2 regions of the Streptomyces graminofaciens genome follow, and region 2 is predicted to be linked to the other one. Evidence: riboswitches for the same ligand, from Rfam matches in the RefSeq annotation. Region 2 holds a riboswitch; the other holds the start of a gene.
The links. A riboswitch is a leader RNA that binds a small molecule or an ion and turns the genes downstream of it on or off. The one in region 2 is predicted to bind cyclic di-AMP.

Region 1 (9,312 bases), 6.5 Mb from region 2:
CCCCATGGGTGGAATGGACCGACCGTCAGCCCGTTACGTCCTGCCCGAGTTCACCGAGCGCACGAGTGCGGGGCACCGGACGCTGGATCCGTACTCGAAGCTGCTGGAGGAACGGATCGTGTTCCTCGGGACGCCGATCGACAACACCTCGGCCAACGACGTGATGGCGCAGTTCATGCACCTCGAGTACCAGTCACCGGACCGCGACATCTCGCTCTACATCAACTCCCCCGGCGGCTCGCTCCGCGCGATGACGGCGATCTACGACACCATCAGCTTCGTCACCTGCGATGTGGAGACGATCTGCCTGGGGCAGGCGGGGTCGTCCGCCGCGGTGCTGCTCGCGGCCGGCACACCGGGCAAGCGGTACGTCCTGCCCGGCGCGAGGGTGGTGATCCGCCAGCCGGCGCTCACCGAGCCGATCGAGGGGCAGACGAGCGACCTGGCCATACGCGCCGAGGAGTTGGCGCGCGACCGCCGGATGCTGGAGGAGCTGCTCGCGCGGCACACGGGACGCGACCCCGAGCAGGTCCGCGCCGACATCGAGCGGGACAAGTTCCTCGACGCGCAAGGAGCGGTGGAGTACGGGCTCGCCGACGGAATCGTCCCGAGCCGCAAGACCTCGCGCACCCTCCCGGGCGGCACGTCCCCCGGCGCGAGGTGAGCCGCCGATGGTCCCCGAACTGCCGCCGCTGCCCGCCCTCACCCGCGCCGAGGCGGAGCTGATCGACCGCTACCTCGACGTCGTCGACCTCCTCGGCCGGATCAATCCCGCACGCCCCGGCGACACCTATCGCGGGCTGCGGGCGGCGCAGGCTCTGGTCGCAAAGGCGCACGCGCTGCGCGACGCACTTGAGTTGATGCACAGCCGGGGCGAACATGAAGTGCATGCCGCAACCATGGCGCGGGCCCTGCGCGTCCTCGACGGAGAACGACGCGCGGCCCGGGTCACCCTGCCGCCCGATTCCGACAGTTGATCCGGCCGCCCCGAAGCCGCGTGAAAGCCACACCGAAGCGCTCCGTCCACACCCGCACGAAGCCGCGCCGACCAAGCCGAACTCACCCGAATTCGAACCGGTCTGAACCGATCCGGGGTCGCCGGCCGTACTGATGGGCCGAGGAGACGTCCGGACCAGTTGGCATACGGACCGGATGTCGTCACTCGAAAGGCCTAGCGGGGCATCCTCCCCGAAGGCCCTTCGCAGTTGCGCAACGCGCCTACGTCAGGGCCGGAATGATTTGTTCCGGTGCAGGTGCGGGGCTCCTCGACCGGGTGGACAACAGCACCGAAAACACCCTGTCCACCCGATCGGGCGAGTGGTGAGTAAGGCCACAAATCCCCGATTCCGTTGGGATTTTCCGGCTTCGGTGCGTCAAGATCCCTTCCTGACGACAAGCCCCCGCCACAGCGGCGGGGCGATCCGGGTGGACGCCGAGTCCTGCCGCCGCCCGGATGACCGGTCGACAGGAGTGCATCGGCAGGAGTGGAGGACCCAAGCACGACGGGTCGCCGGAACGGTCACGCCATGACCGGGCCGAGCAGCCCTTGGGGTGAAGCCGCGTCACGCGGCCGGGCAACTTCGCCAGCCCGAATCCGACAGGTCATCCTTCACAGGCGGCTGACGAAGGGTTGCGCATGACTGCGCTGAATCGTGTCCCGTCGCTGTTGACCCGGGCCGGCACGGCCTCGGCTCTCACCATCGCCGCCGTGGGCGGCAGCATCCTGGCCCCGGGCGTCGTATCCGACGCCGAGGCGGCCACACCGGCGTCGAAGGCACTACAGGTCGCGGCTTCGAAGAAGGGTTCCCCGTACAAGTACGGCGCCACGGGCCCGGGCAGGTTCGACTGCTCAGGGCTGACCCTCTACTCGTTCAAGAAGGCGGGCAAGAAGCTGCCCCGTACTGCTCAGCAGCAGTACAACAAGACGAAGCACATCTCATCGAGCAAACGCACGCTCGGAGATCTCGTCTTCTTCCACTCGGGCTCGAACGTCTACCACGTCGGTATCTACGCCGGGAAGGGAAAGATCTGGCACTCGCCGAAGACGGGTGACGTCGTGAAGCTCGAAAAGATATGGACGAAGAGCGTCTGGTACGGCCGGGTCGTCTGATCCGCCGCTGACGGGCGGTGGCGGCGCGTCCTGCCGCCGCCCGCTCCACACCGGACACCGGCCCTCGCGCGACAGCACCGAGGGCCGCTGTCGTCCCACGGCCCCTTCAGGGCTCCTGCTGTCCGCCGGCCCTGACCGGCTGTACCGGCGCCGCCCACGGCAGCTCGATCGCCACCGTCTTGCCGCCCTCCCGCGTGGGTCTGACGCTCAGCCTGCCGCCGCACTCGGCGGTCAGCCAGCGGATGATGACCATGCCCCGGCCGTTGTCCTGCTGGACGGCGGCGGGCAGACGTTTCGGAAAGCGCGGATGGCTGTCGGTGACACCGATGTGCAGCCGCTCGTCGCGGTCGAGCGCGAGGTCGACGGTGAAGGTGGGCGATTGACCGAACGTGTGCTGGACGGCGTTGGTGGCGAGTTCGGACACGATCAGGCGCACGGTGTCGGCGGTGTCCGTGTCGCTCGGCAGGCCCCATTCGGCCAGCACGTTGGCGACGTATCTACGGGCAGCGGACACCGAGGCGGGATCGCTCGGCAGAGTGACGGATGCTTCCTGGTGGTCTGCCATGGCGAGGTCGTCCCTTTCCCACGGGACCGGTGTCCGACACGGAGCGGTTGGTTCGAGTACGGTCCCGGAACTGGTGCTTCGCGCCAGAGTGCCATCACCTGGGCCACAACGAGTGGCGATCCACCAAGATATGCATATATCTGTCGCTCGAAGCGGTGAACTCTCCGACGGCCGACCGTATTCGGGTGGACTCTCGGTCCATCCTCTGCGTCACCCGACCAGCACGCGCCGGGCGGAAGGAGAAACCCATGCAATACGGTCCGGCGGTACGTCGCCGCAAGCTCGGCGCCGAGCTACGTGATCTGCGCACCGGGGCCGGCCTCACCAGCACCCAGGCCGCCCGGCTCGTGGACTGGCACCAGTCCAAGGTGAGCCGGATCGAGACCGGCGCCAGCGGGGTGAAGCCGGCGGACGTGCGGGTCCTGCTGGACGCATACGGGATCGACGACTCCGAGCTACGGGAGTTGCTCCTGGCGCTCGCCGGCTCGGAGGACGGCGGCGGGCGGCACAACTGGTGGCACGCGTACCGCGGGGTACTGCCGCCGACGTACCGCGATTTCATCAGTCTGGAGTCCCAGGCCAGCGGGATGCGGACACTGGAGACCTCGGTGGTGCCCGGGCTTCTGCAGATCCCGGAGTACGCCCGGGCGGTCACCCGGGCCGCGGTGGAGGGGCTGGAAGACGACAAACTCGACGCCCTCGTGGAGGTACGGCTCGCGCGGCAGGACGTCCTGCGGGCGGATCCGCCGATGGAGCTGAGCGCCGTGCTCGACGAGGCGGTTCTCCGGCGTGAGGTGGGCGGACCCGAGGTCATGGCCCGTCAGTTGCGCCGACTGGCCGAGGCCGCGGCGCTTCCCCAAGTGCGGCTGCAGGTGCTGCCGTTCACTGCCGGGGCGCATATCGGCATCACCGGGCCTTACGTAATCTTCTCATTTCGGAGCACATCCGATCTGGACGTCGTTGTTCTCGACCACTTGACGAGTAGCCTCTACCTCGAGCGGAAAGAAGACCTCAAGGCTTATGTGGAGGCCTTCGACACCCTTCAGATCCACGCCCTTTCGCCCGAGGAATCGTTGGATTACATCGCCGGACTGGCCGAGTCGGCCGACGGCGCGTAAGGAGGCACCAATGTCCGCACTGCCTCGGAACGTACCCACCAGTACCGCGCTGCGCGGTGTGCGATGGGTGCGCAGCAGCCGCAGCACCGGAATGAACAACTGCGTCGAGACCGCCCGGCCGTGCCCCGGCCCCTGGGCCGGACTGGTCGCCGTACGCGACTCCAAGAACACGGCGGGGCCCGCCCTGCTGTTCGCCCCCGGAGCCTGGGAGGGGTTCCTCACCGCGCTTCGGTAAGCGAGAGCGCCCAGCACCATCGCCCTTGGCGAGCACGGCCGGGACGCCGACTCACGGTCGCGTATCGCCGATGATCCCCACGGCTCGGTCGATCTGCCCCTCGGTGAGATCCGCGCGGGCGGTCAGCCGCAGCCTCGAGATGCCGTCGGGCACGGACGGTGGGCGGAAGCAGCCGACGGCGAGCCCCGCCGTACGGCAGTCCGCCGCCCATCGCACCGCCTGATCCGCAGACGGCGCGCGCACGGACACCACGGCGGCGTCGGGCCGCACCGCTTCATGGCCCGACGCCGTCAGCCGTGTGTGCAGTTCCCTCGCCACCTCACGGGCCCGCGCGGCCCGCTCCGGCTCACGGCGCAGCAGCCTGAGCGCGGCCAGGGCGGCGCCGGTGGCGGCCGGGGCGAGGCCCGTGTCGAAGATGAACGTACGGGCCGCGTTGACCAGGTGGTCGATGACGTGCGCCGGGCCGAGGACGGCGCCGCCCTGGCTGCCCAGGGACTTCGACAGCGTGACCGTCACGACGACGTCGGGGGCGCCCGCGAGCCCCGCCGCGTACGGGGCACCCCGGCCACCGTCGCCCAGTACGCCCAGGCCGTGGGCGTCGTCCACGACGAGCCCGGCGCCGTACTCACGGCACGCGGCAGCCAGTTCGGCCAGCGGGGCGGCGTCCCCGTCCACCGAGAAGACGGTGTCGGAGACCGCGACGGCGGGCCCGGCATGGGTGCCGAGCGCCTTGCGGACGGCCTCCGGGTCGGCGTGGGCCACGACCTGGGTGGTGCCCCGGGCCAGTCGGCAGCCGTCGATGAGCGAGGCGTGGTTGCCCGCGTCCGAGACGACGAGGGAGCCGTGGGGGGCGAGGGCGGTCACGGCGGCGAGGTTGGCCGCGTAGCCGGAGGAGAAGACCAGGGCCGCCTCGAAGCCGGTGAAGTCGGCCAGCTCCCGCTCCAACTCGCCGTGCAGTTCGGTGGTGCCGGTGACGAGCCGGGAGCCGGTGGCACCGCCGCCCCACCTGCGGGCGGCCTCGGCGGCGCCCTCGGTGATCTCGGGGTGCCGGGCCAGGCCCAGATAGTCGTTGCTCGCGAGGTCCAGCAGCGGCGACTCGGCCGGACGGGGCCGCAGCGTCCGTACGAGCCCGGCGCGGCGGCGCACGGCCGCCTGCTCGTCGATCCAGCCGAACGCCATGGGTCCCTCCGGGGTGGTGTGGGCCGCCCACGGAGCGGGTGCTTTTGTAGGCAGTTCACAGACCCTAGCCGCACGATCAACCACCCACGATGTGGCAATACCCACACGTCTTACGGACTCTCTTGTACGAACCATCCTTGGCCCGGGGCCACCGCGTAGGACAGGATCGGCTCTCATGGACCTGCTGAACACGCTGGTGGACAAGGGGCTTCGGCGCGAGTCGCCGAGCCGTGCCGAGGCGCTCGCCGTGCTTGCCACCTCCGACGACGACCTGCTCGACGTGGTGACCGCGGCCGGCAAGGTGCGCCGGCACTGGTTCGGACGCCGGGTGAAGCTGAACTACCTGGTCAACCTGAAGTCCGGCCTGTGCCCCGAGGACTGTTCCTACTGTTCTCAGCGGCTCGGCTCCACCACCGGCATCCTCAAGTACACCTGGCTCAAGCCGGACCAGGCCTCCGAGGCCGCCGCCGCCGGTTTGGCGGGTGGCGCCAAGCGAGTCTGTCTGGTGGCCAGTGGCCGGGGCCCGACCGACCGGGACGTGGACCGGGTCTCCGACACCATCAAGGCGATCAAGGAAGCGAACGAGGGCGTCGAGGTGTGCGCCTGCCTCGGTCTGCTCTCCGAGGGCCAGGCCGAGCGACTGCGCGAGGCCGGGGCGGATGCGTACAACCACAACCTCAACACGTCCGAGGCGACGTACGGCGACATCACGAGCACGCATACGTACGCCGACCGTGTCGACACCGTACAGAAGGCGCACTCGGCCGGTCTTTCGGCCTGTTCCGGGCTGATCGCGGGCATGGGCGAGAGCGACGAGGACCTGGTCGACGTGGTCTTCTCGCTGCGCGAACTGGACCCGGACTCGGTCCCGGTGAACTTCCTGATCCCGGTCGAGGGCACCCCGCTGGCCAAGGAGTGGAACCTCACCCCGCAGCGCTGTCTACGGATTCTGGCCATGGTGCGCTTCGTCTGCCCGGACGTCGAGGTGCGTATCGCGGGCGGCCGCGAGGTCCATCTCCGCACGATGCAGCCGCTCGCCCTGCACCTGGCCAACTCGATCTTCCTCGGCGACTACCTCACCACCGAGGGCCAGGCCGGCAAGGCCGACCTGGAGATGATCGCCGACGCCGGGTTCGAGGTGGAGGGCGCGGACCAGGTGACCCTGCCGGAACACCGGGCGAGTGCGGTGGTCAGCGGGTGCGGGTCGGCGGAAAACGCCGGATGCGGGTCGCACGAGGGCACGGGGGGCGGCTGCGGGTCCCACGAGGGCGGCGGAGTCTGCGGATCCGTTCCCGCCGCCGCGTCCGCTGCGAAGGCGAACGAGGCGCGTACGGACCTGGTCGCCGTACGCCGCCGGGGTGCCGGAACGGATCTCGCGCCCAATGCCTGATCTGCCGGTCTCCGAGCTGCTGGATCTCGACCGGCGGCACGTCTGGCATCCGTACGGGCCCATGCCCGGCCGGGTCGAACCGCTCGTCGTGGAGTCGGCGAGCGGGGTCCGGCTGCGGCTCGCGGACGGTTCGGGCGAGCTGGTCGACGGCATGTCGTCCTGGTGGTCGGCCATCCACGGCTACAACCACCCGGTGCTCAACGAGGCCGCGCACGGGCAGCTCGCCCGGATGAGCCATGTGATGTTCGGCGGGCTCACGCACGAGCCCGCCGTACGGCTCGCGAAGCGCCTGGTCGACATCTCCCCCGAGGGTCTGGAGCATGTCTTCCTGGCCGACTCGGGCTCGGTGTCGGTCGAGGTCGCGGTCAAGATGTGCCTCCAGTACTGGCGTTCGCTGGGCCGCCCCGGCAAGCAGCGCCTGCTGACCTGGCGCGGCGGCTACCACGGCGACACCTGGCAGCCGATGTCGGTGTGCGACCCCGAGGGCGGGATGCACGAGCTGTGGACCGGGGTGCTGCCCCGGCAGGTGTTCGTCGGCCCGCCACCGGTCGCGTACGAGGAGTCGTACGCCGATCAGTTGCGTGCGGCGATCGAGCGGCACGCGGACGAACTGGCGGCCGTGATCGTCGAGCCGGTCGTGCAGGGCGCGGGCGGGATGCGCTTCCACTCCCCCGCGTATCTGCGGGTGCTGCGCGAGGCGTGCGACGCGCACGGCGTGCTGCTGGTGTTCGACGAGATCGCGACCGGGTTCGGGCGCACGGGCGCGCTGTTCGCGGCGGAGCACGCGGCGGTCACGCCGGATGTGATGTGCGTGGGCAAGGCGCTCACCGGCGGTTATCTGACGCTGGCGGCGACCCTGTGCACGGCAGCAGTGGCCGACGGGATCTCGCGGGGCGAGGTGCCGGTACTGGCCCACGGGCCCACCTTCATGGGCAACCCGCTCGCGGCGGCCGTCGCCGGCGCGTCGATCGATCTGCTGCTGGGCCAGGACTGGCTTTCGGAGGTCAAGCGGATCGAGGCGGGCCTGCGGGAGGAGCTGGCACCGGCTTCGGACCTCCCTGGTGTGAAGGACGTACGGGTGCTCGGCGCGATCGGTGTCGTGCAGCTCGACCACGAGGTGGACATGAGGGCGGCCACGGCGGCCGCGGTGCGCGAGGGCGTGTGGCTGCGGCCGTTCCGGGATCTCGTCTACACGATGCCGCCGTACGTCACGGGCGACGAGGACGTGGCGCGGATCGCGCGCGCGGTGTGCGCGGCGGCGCGGGAGGGGTGACATGGCGGTCCTGGTGATCACGGGGACGGGCACGGAGGTCGGCAAGACGGTGACCACGGCGGCCGTCGCCGCGGTGGCCGCGGCGGCCGGCCGGTCCGTCGCCGTGCTCAAGCCGGCGCAGACGGGGGTACGGCCGGACGAGCGCGGTGACGCGGACGAGGTGGCCCGGCTCGCGGGTGCCGTCACGACCCGCGAACTCGGCCGCTATCCCGAGCCGTTGGCTCCCGCGACGGCAGCCCGGCGCGCCGGGCTGCCTCCGGTGCGGCCCGCGGACGTGGCCGAGGCGGCGGCCAAGCTGGCAGTCGAGCACGATCTGGTGCTGGTCGAGGGCGCGGGCGGGCTGCTCGTACGGTTCGACGAGGCGGGCGGGACGCTGGCGGATGCCGCCCGGTTGCTGGGCGCGCCCGTGCTGTTGGTCGCCTCCGCGGGGCTCGGCACACTGAACACGACCGAGCTGACCGCGCGCGAGCTGCGGGTGCGGGGGCTGGACTTGACGGGTGTCGTGATCGGCAGCTGGCCCGACGCGCCCGATCTGGCGTCTCGTTGCAACCTGGCGGATCTGCCGGTGGTGGCGGGGGCGCCGTTGGTGGGTGCGGTGCCCTCCGGGGCGGGGGCGTGGGAGCCGGCGCACTTCCGTGCGGGGGCGGGGGGCTGGCTGGCCCCGGTGTTGGGTGGGGTGTGGGACGCGGGGGTGTTTTCGGCGCGGGAGGCTTCGTAGCCGCGGGCAGTCGCGCCGCTGGACCTGCCGAGAAGGCACCCGGGGCTGTCGGCTGCCCACCCGTTCGCCCTGCGGATCGACAGCCCACGGTGGTAACTGCGTCAGCCGCCGTCCTCCCCAAGCAACCGCACCAGCTCGATCCGTGATCTGATCCCCAGCCTCGCGAACACCCCCCGCAGATGGTGGTCGATCGTGCGTGGGCTCAGCAGCAGCCTCGCGGCGATTTCGCGGTTCGTGGCGCCGTCGGCCGCCATGCGGGCGACCATCAGTTGTTGGGCCGTGAGGCGGGTGGCCAGGGCGTCGGCCGTGTGGGTGGGCTCGGCGCGTTCGCCGAGGGCGCGGAGTTCGGCGCGGGCCTGGGTCGCGCAGTGCGGGGAGCCGAAGTGTTCGAAGGCTTCCAGGGCGCTGTGCAGCCGGTCGCGGGCCTCGGTGCGCTTGCGGAGTCTGCGCAGCGCACTGCCGAACAGCAGTTCCGTACGGGCGCGTTCGAAGTCGCGGGTGCCGGACGCGTGCAGGTCCAGGGCCGTGCGGTAGTGGTCGAAGGCCTCCTCCCCGGTGGCCAGCAGGGCGTGGCAGCGGGCGCTGAGGGCGAGGTCGTCGGGGCTGCGGACGGTACGGGCCCAGCGGTCGTAGTCGGCGTGCGCGGCCCGGGCCACGCGGGTGTCGCCGGTGCGGACGGCGGCCTCGACGTAGTGCGGGGTGGCGATGTGCCGGATCGCCCGGT
Region 2 (9,312 bases):
GCCGTCCAGACGCAGCTGCTCATCGGCCGCGTCGGCGCCGACCGCCACGACCGCGTGTGGGCCGCCCAGGTGCTCGGCACGTACTGCCTCGGCGGCACCCTCACCTCCCGCCTGGACCGCGTCCTGCGGGAGGAAAAGGGCTACACCTACGGTGTGCGCGCGTTCGGCCAGGTGTTGCGTTCCGCGCCGGACGGCTCGGGTGCCTCGATGCTCGCCATCAGCGGTTCGGTCGACACGCCGAACACGGGCCCGGCGCTCGACGACCTGTGGACGGTCCTGCGCACGCTCGCCGCCGAGGGCCTGACCGACGCCGAGCGCGATGTCGCCGTGCAGAACCTCGTCGGGGTCGCCCCCCTCAAGTACGAGACGGCCGCGGCCGTGGCGAGCACGCTGGCCGACCAGGTCGAGCAGTACCTGCCGGACGACTACCAGGCGACGCTCTATCAGCAGCTCGCCGCGACCGGCACGGTGGAGGCCACCGCGGCCGCGGTCAACGCCTTCCCGGTGGACCGTCTGGTGACGATCCTCGTCGGCGACGCCGCGCAGATCGAGGAGCCGGTCAGGGCCCTCGGCATCGGCGAAGTCACCGTCGTACCGGCCGAGTAGAGGACCGGGCGGATCCGGGCGGAAGCTCGCAAACCGCAGGGGCCCCAGTGACTGAAGAGTCACCGGGGCCCCTGTTTGTCCCTATTAATGGGGGAGGTTGTGTGTCTGACCTGTGGCGTACGCAACAAAACCCGTGATCCGTTTGTTATTTCGAAGTGGCCCACTTAGCGTCGGTCCGGCTGTTCGCCAGCAGTTCGCCGCAGCCGCGGCACCGGACAGTCATCGCCGAGTCCCCGTACGGCGCGAGCCAGGGGAGCCGGGGACCCAACCGCAGTCCCTGGGGTGAATCGGACGCCCTTCACCAGTTGAGGGGTTTCCGTAGGAGACCTTCCTGCTCCGAACCCGTCAGCTAACCCGGTAGGCGAGAGGGAAGGAAAGGACCAGCCACTTGATGGCGTTCACCCGTGCCGCTGGGAAGCATCGCCGTCCCGGCCGTGTGAAGCGCTCGACCACGAGGACCGTGGGCGTCGCCGCTCTCACCACCACCGGTGTCATAGGCACCCTTTCGGCTCCGGCGCTCGCCGCGGGCGCCTCCGTCCCGGAGTCACCCTCCGAGCAGACCGGGCTGAACCAGATCATCACCCTCGGCGACACGGTCGCCGAGCAGGTCGACACCCAGGCCGCCGCCCAGCAGCAGGCCGCCGAGGTGGCCGCCGCCAAGAAGCAGGCGCAGGAGCAGGCCCGGGCGCAAGCCGCCGCGAAGGCCAAGGCGGACCGCGAGGTCGAGGTCCGCGCCGCCCGCGCCGCCGAGCGCAAGCGCCTCAACACCTTCGTCTCCCCGATCAGCGGCTCGTACATCTCCACCGGCTACAAGGCCGGCGGCGCCGTCTGGTCCTCCGGCACCCACACCGGTGTCGACTTCCACGCCGCGTCCGGCACGGTCGTCCACGCGGTCGGCTCCGGCACCGTCGTCGAGGCGGGTTGGGGCGGCGCGTACGGCAACAACATCGTCATCAAGATGAACGACGGCACGTACACCCAGTACGGCCACCTGTCGTCCATCGGCGTCTCCGTCGGCCAGACGGTCACCCCCGGCCAGCAGATCGGCCTCTCCGGCGCGACGGGCAACGTCACCGGCCCGCATCTGCACTTCGAGGCCCGTACGTCGCCCGACTACGGCTCGGACATCGACCCCGTCGCGTACCTGCGCTCGCACGGCGTGAACGTCTGACGAACCGCTCAGCGCTTCCCGCGAGGCCCCGGCTCACCGAGCCGGGGCTTTCGTCGTTGTGCGGGACCTCCTCGTTGTGACGTACCTCCTGTCCAAAAAATATCCATGGATTCCGGCCCGCCATCGGAAATTCCGGCCCGCTGCAATAGAGTCGCTGGAACACACGTCAATCATCGACGTTTCACGGGGATTAAGGCGGAGGTCGGTCATGCGTATTCCGGCGCATTCGGTATGCACGGCGATCCGTGATGACATCGTCGCGGGTGTCTACGAGCGCGGCGGCCGTCTCACCGAGGAACTGCTCGCCCGCCGCTACGGCGTCAGCCGCGTCCCCGTGCGCGAGGCGCTGCGCACGCTGGAGGCCGAGGGCTTCGTGGTGACGCGCAGGCACGCGGGCGCGTGCGTCGCCGAGCCGACCGAGCAGGAGGCCGCCGACCTGCTGGAGATGCGCATGCTGCTGGAGCCGCTGGGCGCCGCCCGTGCCGCCCAGCGCCGTACGGAGGCGCACCTCAAGGTGCTGCGCGGCCTGGTCAGGCTGGGCCAGGAGCGGGCCAGGCGGGGCAACAGCGAGGACCTGCGCTCCCTGGGCGGCTGGTTCCACGAGACGCTCGCCCAGGCCTCCGGCAGCCCCGCGCTGACCTCGACGCTCGCCCAGCTGCGGCACAAGATCGCCTGGATGTACGCGGTCGAGGCGCCGGCCAACCCCGTGGAGTCCTGGGCGGAGCACGGCGGCATCGTGGACGCGGTCGCGCGCGGCGACAGCGACCGGGCGCGGACGATCACCGCCCTGCACACCGAGCGGGCGACCGCCGCACACCGTCTCCGATTTCCGGGCGGGCCCGCCGGGGCGGAGCGCGCGGACCGTGTGAGGACTTCGCAACATCACGTAAACATGACGGGCCCGCGGCTTTAACACGGGAGCCGTATACAAAGACAGTGGGAATTCGCGGGGCATTATTTTTGCTGCCCGCAGAAAGATTTCCCTGCCAACGTCCCGTCGTTCGCCGAACGAAAACAGGCCGCCTGCGGAACGGAAATGCGAAGGGCCCGCCCGATAAATCGGACGAGCCCTTCGGTGTCGCGTGCGGGTGGTGGTGGCCCTCAGGGCCTCACCGCGTCGCTCAGACCGTCTCGGGAAGCTCCTCGAGCCCCTCGGAGACGAGCTTGGCCAGACGGTCGAGCGCGATGTCCGCGCCCTCCGCGTCGGAGGCCAGGACGATCTCCTCGCCGCCCTGGGCGCCGAGGCCCAGGACCGCCAGCATGGAGGCCGCGTTGACGGCGTTGCCGTCGGCCTTGGCGATCGTCACGGGGATACCGGCGGCCGTGGTGGCCCGGACGAAGATGGATGCGGGGCGGGCGTGGAGGCCCTCGGCCCAGCCGACGTTGACGCGGCGCTCAGCCATGTGATGCTGCCCTTCGGATGTATTGAGTGACTCAAGAGGTCTAGACCGGGTTGTCTAGACCAGTTTCCCATATCGTGAAGCGCGCCGGAATCGGGCCCACGGCCTGACCGTCAACCGGCAGTTGTGCTTCCCCAGACTGCCTCGCGCCGCACACGGACGCGAGCCGTACTCTGGGGCCCATGCAGACCTCGTCGGACCGGCACGAGTACCCCGCCCACTGGGAGGCCGACGTGGTGCTGCGCGACGGCGGCACCGCACGCGTCAGGCCCATCACCGTTGATGACGCCGAGCGCCTGGTCAGCTTCTACGAGCAGGTCTCGGACGAGTCGAAGTACTACCGCTTCTTCGCGCCGTACCCTCGCCTGTCCGCCAAGGACGTCCACCGCTTCACGCACCACGACTTCGTGGACCGGGTGGGACTCGCGGCCACGGTCGGCGGCGAGTTCATCGCCACCGTACGCTATGACCGAATCGACGCCGACGGCATGCCCGCGTCGGCCCCCGCCGACGAGGCCGAGGTCGCCTTCCTCGTCCAGGACGCCCATCAGGGGCGTGGCGTCGCCTCCGCTCTCCTCGAACACATCGCCGCTGTCGCCCGCGAGCGCGGCATCAGGCGCTTCGCCGCCGAGGTGCTCCCTGCCAACAGCAAGATGATCAAGGTGTTCACGGACGCCGGGTACCAGCAGAAGCGCAGCTTCGAGGACGGCGTCGTACGCCTCGAATTCGGCCTGGAGCCCACCGACCGCTCCCTCGCCGTGCAGCGCGCGCGGGAGCAGCGCGCCGAGGCCCGGTCCGTGCAGCGACTGCTCGCCCCCGGCTCGGTCGCCGTCGTCGGCGCCGGGCGCGCGTCCGGGGGAGTGGGCCGCAGCGTGCTCGCCAACCTGCGGGACGCGGGGTTCTGCGGGAAGTTGTACGCGGTGAACAAGGGCATGCGGGAAGAGGAGAAGGAACTCGACGGCGTCCCGGCGTACCGCTCCGTCGGGGACATCGAGGGGCCCGTCGACCTCGCGGTCGTCGCCGTCCCGGCCGCCTACGTCCCCGAGGCCGTCGCCGAGTGCGGCGAGCACGGCGTGCAGGGGCTCGTGGTCGTCTCCGCCGGGTACGCCGAGAGCGGTCCCGAGGGGCGTGAGCGCCAGCGCGATCTGGTCCGCCAGGCGCGCACGTACGGCATGCGCATCATCGGCCCGAACGCCTTCGGCATCATCAACACCTCCCCCGAGGTACGGCTGAACGCCTCGCTCGCCCCCGAGATGCCCCGCTCCGGCCGTATCGGCCTCTTCGCCCAGTCCGGCGCCATCGGCATCGCCCTGCTGTCCCGGCTGCACCGACGCGGGGGAGGAGTCACCGGGGTCACAGGCGTGTCGACATTCGTGTCGTCGGGCAACCGGGCGGACGTCTCGGGGAACGACGTCCTCCAGTACTGGTACGAGGACCCGGACACCGATGTCGTCCTGATGTACCTGGAGTCCATCGGCAACCCGCGCAAGTTCACCCGCCTCGCCCGGCGCACGGCCGCGGTCAAGCCGCTCGTGGTGGTGCAGGGGGCGCGTCACGGCTCCGCTCCCCAGGGGCACGCCGTACGAGCCACGCGGCTGCCCCACGCCACGGTGTCCGAGCTGCTGCGCCAGGCAGGGGTGATCCGGGTCGACACGATCACGGACCTGGTCGACACGGGGCTGCTGCTGGCCCGGCAGCCGCTGCCGGCGGGGCCGAGGGTGGCGATCCTGGGGAACTCGGAGTCGCTGGGGCTGCTCACCTACGACGCGTGCCTCTCCGAGGGGCTGCGACCGCTGCGTCCGCTGGACCTGACCACGGGCGCCTCGGCGCAGGACTTCCACGCGGCGTTGTCGCGGGCGCTGGCCGACGACTCGTGCGACGCGGTGGTGGTGACCGCGATACCGGCGCTCGGGGAGGTGTCGCCCGGCGATGCGGAGCTGGCGGAGGCGTTGCGGGCAGCGGCGGCGGCGACGCCGTCGAAGCCGGTGCTCGTGGTGCACGTCGAGCTGGGCGGCCTGGCGGCGGCGTTGTCCGCTGCGGCCAGCACCGGGCCCCAGGCGGCCGAATCGGCACCCGGCGCCGCAGGCGGTGCCCACCCGTTCCGCCCTGCGGAACGACCTCCCACCGAAGTGCGGGAGGCGTCGGACGCGCCCTCTTCGGACGCCCGCCTCATCCCCGCCTACCCCGCCGCCGAGCGCGCCGTCCGCGCCCTCGCCGAAGCCGTGAAGTACGCCCAGTGGCGGCGGGACGGGGTGGACCCCGGGAAAGTGCCCGTGTACGAGGACATCGACGAGAAGGGGGCCGCCGAGCAGATCGACGGGCTGCTCGCGCGAGGCGAGGGGCTCACGCTCGGTACGGCCGAGACCTGTGAGCTGCTCGCGCGCTACGGCATCCGGGTGCGGGAGGCTCGGCCCGCGCCCACCCCGGACGAGGCCGTGGCCGCGGCCCGCGCGATCGGCTACCCCGTGGCGCTCAAGACGACCGCCCCGCACCTGCGGCACCGCGCCGACCTGGGCGGCGTCCGCCTCGACCTGGCGGACGAGGAGCAACTGCGGCGGGCGTACGCCGAGTTGACGGAGCTGTTCGGCGGGCCGGAAGAGCTGCGTCCGGTCGTCCAGGGCATGGCCCCGCGCGGCGTCGACACGATCGTGCGGACGGTGATCGACCCCGCGGCCGGAGCGGTGCTGTCCTTCGGGCTCGCCGGGCCCGCGTCGCAGCTGCTCGGAGACATCGCGCACCGGCTGATTCCGGCCACCGGGCGGGACGTGGCCTCACTGGTCCGGTCGATCCGGACGGCACCCCTCCTCTTCGGCTGGAGGGGCTCGGCCCCGGTCGACACGGGTGCGCTGGAGGAACTGCTGTCCCGGGTGTCGCGGCTGGTCGACGACCACCCCGAGGTCGTCGCGGTCTCCCTGGAACCGGTCGTCGTCGCCCCGCGAGGACTGAGCGTGCTCGGCGCCACCGTGCGGCTCGCGCGCCCGCCCGTCCGCGACGACCTCGGCCCGAGGACGCTCCCGGTGTACTGACCGGGCGCCGGTCAGGTGCCGACCGGGCGGCGGGCGGGTACCGATGGTGTGCGGCCGGGTACACATGGAGTACAGACCGTCGTACCGATCCGTCCATGACAGAGAGGGCAGAGCGGTCCCTCGCAGTCAGTGCGCCACCGTAGGATGGACGTCATGGCCAAGACCAGTACGACGACCCAGGGGCTGCGTGCGGCGATCGAGCGCAGCGGCTACTACCCGGCCCTCGTGGCCGAGGCGGTGGAGGCCGCTGTCGGCGGCGAGGCCATCAAGTCGTACCTGGTCCATCAGGAGACCACGTTCGACGCCAACGAGGTGCGGCGGCACGTGACCGTGCTGGTCCTCACGGGCAACCGCTTCATCGTCAGCCACACCGACGAGCAGGCCGCGGACAACACCTCCCCGACGCCGTACGCCACGACGTCCACGGAGTCCGTGAAGCTCGGCCGGATCTCATCGGTCGTCGTCAGCCGCGTGGTCGCCAACCCGGAGTCGTACAAGCCGGGCACGCTGCCCCGTGAGGTCGTCCTGACCATCGGCTGGGGCGCCGTCTCCCGCATCGACCTGGAGCCCGCGGCCTGCGGCGACCCCAACTGCGAGGCGGACCACGGATACACGGGCAGCTCGACGGCGGACGACCTCAGCCTGCGCGTCAGCGAGGCCGGGGACGGCCCGGAGACCGTGCGTCAGGCGCTCGCCTTCGCGCAGTCCCTCTCCGAGGCGACCGCGGACCTCGCCCGCTGATGGCACTGCCCACCTGGGACCACCCGGAGCCCCTCGCCGTCGGATCCGCGCCCGTCCCCGAGTACGGCGCCGGCTCGCTCGCCGACCTCCTGCCCACCCTCGCGGCGGGCATGAGCGTCCCCGGGGCGACCGCCGCGATACCGGAACTGACCGCGGCCGACCGCAACTGCGTCTTCCTGATCGACGGGCTGGGCTGGGAGCAGCTGAGGGCGCACCCGGACGAGGCCCCCTTCATGACCTCGCTGCTGGCGTCCTCGCGCGGCGGCACGGGCCGCCCCATCACCGCGGGCTACCCGGCGACGACGGCGACCTCACTGGCCTCCGTGGGCACGGGCCTGCCGCCGGGGGCGCACGGCCTGCCCGGATACACCGCCCGCAACCCGGAGACCGGCGAGCTGATGAACCAGCTCCGCTGGCAGCCGTGGACCTCGCCGCGCGCATGGCAGCCGTACCCCACGATCTTCCAGCTGGCCGACGACGCGGGTGTGCACACCGCCCAGGTCTCGTCGCCGGCCTTCCAGAACACCCCGCTCACCCAGATCGCCCTCAGCGGCGGCACGTTCCACGGCCGTCTCTCCGGCGAGGACCGCATGGACCTGGCCGCCGAGCAACTGGCCGCCGGGGACCGCTCGTTGGTCTACACGTACTACTCCGAGGTGGACGGCAAGGGGCACCGCTTCGGCGTCGACTCCGACGCCTGGCGCGGACAACTCATGTACGTCGACCGGCTGGTCCAGCGCCTCGCGGAGCAACTCCCGCCGCGCACGGCCCTGTACGTCACCGCCGACCACGGCATGATCGACATCCCGTTCGACGAACAGCACCGCATCGACTTCGACGAGGACTGGGAACTGCGCGCCGGGGTCGCCCTGCTGGGCGGCGAGGGCCGCGCCCGTCACGTCTACGCGCTGCCCGGCGCCGAGTCGGACGTGCTGACCTGCTGGCGCGAGGTGCTCGGCGAGCAGTTCTGGGTGGCCTCACGGGACGAGGCGATCGCGGCGGGCTGGTTCGGCCCGCAGGTGGACGAACGGGTGTACGCCCGGATCGGTGACGTGGTCGCGGCCGCCCGGGACGACGTCCTGATCATCGCCTCCGAGCGGGAGCCCAAGGAGTCGGCGATGGTCGGCAACCACGGCTCGATGACGCCGGTCGAACAGCTCGTCCCACTCCTGGAAGTACGTTCCTGAGCCGCGGGCCGTCCGCCTTGCCTCTCCCGCATCCTCTCCTCCGCCGAAAGGTCCTCAACTCCCCATGCCCGAGCTTGTGTTCTTCTCCGGAACCATGGACTGCGGGAAGTCGACGCTGGCCCTCCAGATAGAGCACAACCGCTCCGCGCGCGGCCTCCAGGGCATGATCTTCACGCGTGACGACCGCGCGGGCGAGGGTAAGCTCTCCTCCCGCCTCGGCCTGGTCACGGACGCCGTGGAGGTCGAGGACGGCCAGGACCTCTACGCCTACCTCGTCGACCACCTCTCGAAAGGCCGCCGCGCGGACTACGTGATCGCGGACGAGGCGCAGTTCCTCGCCCCCGAGCAGATCGACCAACTGGCCCGCGTCGTCGACGACCTGGGCCTAGACGTCTACGCCTTCGGCATCACCACCGACTTCCGCTCCAAGCTCTTCCCCGGCTCCCAGCGACTCGTCGAACTCGCCGACCGGGTCGAGGTCCTCCAGGTCGAGGCCCTGTGCTGGTGCGGCGCCCGCGCCACCCACAACGCCCGCACCGTCGGCGGCCACATGGTCGTAGAGGGCGCCCAGGTGGTCGTAGGCGACGTCAACCAAGCGGAAGCCGTGGGCTACGAGGTCCTCTGCCGCCGCCACCACCGCCGCCGCATGACGGCGGCCACGGCCCGAGCGGCAGCCCTGTCCCCGGACGTACTGCCGGTGTCCCAGACCTAGGTCTGTCCCTGGCCCGACGTCGGCGGAGAAGCCGCGCCCCCGTACGACCTCTTGGCGGCCCGACCCCTCAGTCTTCACCCCGCACCATGTGCACCAGTGCGAACACCGCCCCCTCCGGGTCCGTCACCTTGGCCACACGGCCCTGGGGGGTGTCGTGGGGCGGGGTCAGAACATGGCCGCCCAGTTCGACCGCTCGGGTGGCCGCCTCGTCGGTATCGGCGACCTCGAAGTAGGTGAGCCAGTGGGCGCCGCGGTCGCGGGGGAGGGTGTTGCCGACGCCGTGGATGCCTGCGACCGGGTGGCCCTTGATGTTGAGGGTGACGGGGTCGAGGTCGGCGGAGACGACCGTCTCCTCCTCGTAGCCGAAGGCGGTCCGGTAGAACTTGGCGACGTTCGCGGAGTCGTAGGTGAGGAGTTCGTCCCAGGCCGGGGTACCGGGCACCCCCGTGATGTCCGTGCCGAGGAGTTC

Region 1: linked by a shared signal. The riboswitch ahead of SGFS_RS46765 (C40 family peptidase) and the one ahead of SGFS_RS17665 (M23 family metallopeptidase) in region 2 are both predicted to bind cyclic di-AMP.

Annotation. Positions count from the first base shown of each region.
Region 1 is NZ_AP018448.1:10,598,992-10,608,303, reverse strand. Features, by position in the region: gene SGFS_RS46775 (ATP-dependent Clp protease proteolytic subunit) at 14-664, shown strand; gene SGFS_RS46770 (hypothetical protein) at 672-977, shown strand; cyclic di-AMP (ydaO/yuaA leader) riboswitch at 1,462-1,633, shown strand; gene SGFS_RS46765 (C40 family peptidase) at 1,637-2,110, shown strand; gene SGFS_RS46760 (ATP-binding protein) at 2,217-2,675, opposite strand; gene SGFS_RS46755 (helix-turn-helix domain-containing protein) at 2,924-3,793, shown strand; gene SGFS_RS46750 (DUF397 domain-containing protein) at 3,804-4,028, shown strand; gene SGFS_RS46745 (8-amino-7-oxononanoate synthase) at 4,080-5,207, opposite strand; gene bioB (biotin synthase BioB) at 5,383-6,597, shown strand; gene SGFS_RS46735 (adenosylmethionine--8-amino-7-oxononanoate transaminase) at 6,590-7,870, shown strand; gene bioD (dethiobiotin synthase) at 7,872-8,588, shown strand; gene SGFS_RS46725 (helix-turn-helix transcriptional regulator) at 8,690-9,312, opposite strand, start outside.
Region 2 is NZ_AP018448.1:4,118,647-4,127,958, reverse strand. Features, by position in the region: gene SGFS_RS17670 (M16 family metallopeptidase) at 1-606, shown strand, start outside; cyclic di-AMP (ydaO/yuaA leader) riboswitch at 820-985, shown strand; gene SGFS_RS17665 (M23 family metallopeptidase) at 998-1,777, shown strand; gene SGFS_RS17660 (GntR family transcriptional regulator) at 1,986-2,690, shown strand; gene SGFS_RS17655 (HPr family phosphocarrier protein) at 2,899-3,180, opposite strand; gene SGFS_RS17650 (bifunctional acetate--CoA ligase family protein/GNAT family N-acetyltransferase) at 3,360-6,203, shown strand; gene SGFS_RS17645 (DUF5998 family protein) at 6,357-6,944, shown strand; gene SGFS_RS17640 (alkaline phosphatase family protein) at 6,944-8,131, shown strand; gene SGFS_RS17635 (thymidine kinase) at 8,196-8,843, shown strand; gene SGFS_RS17630 (VOC family protein) at 8,911-9,312, opposite strand, start outside.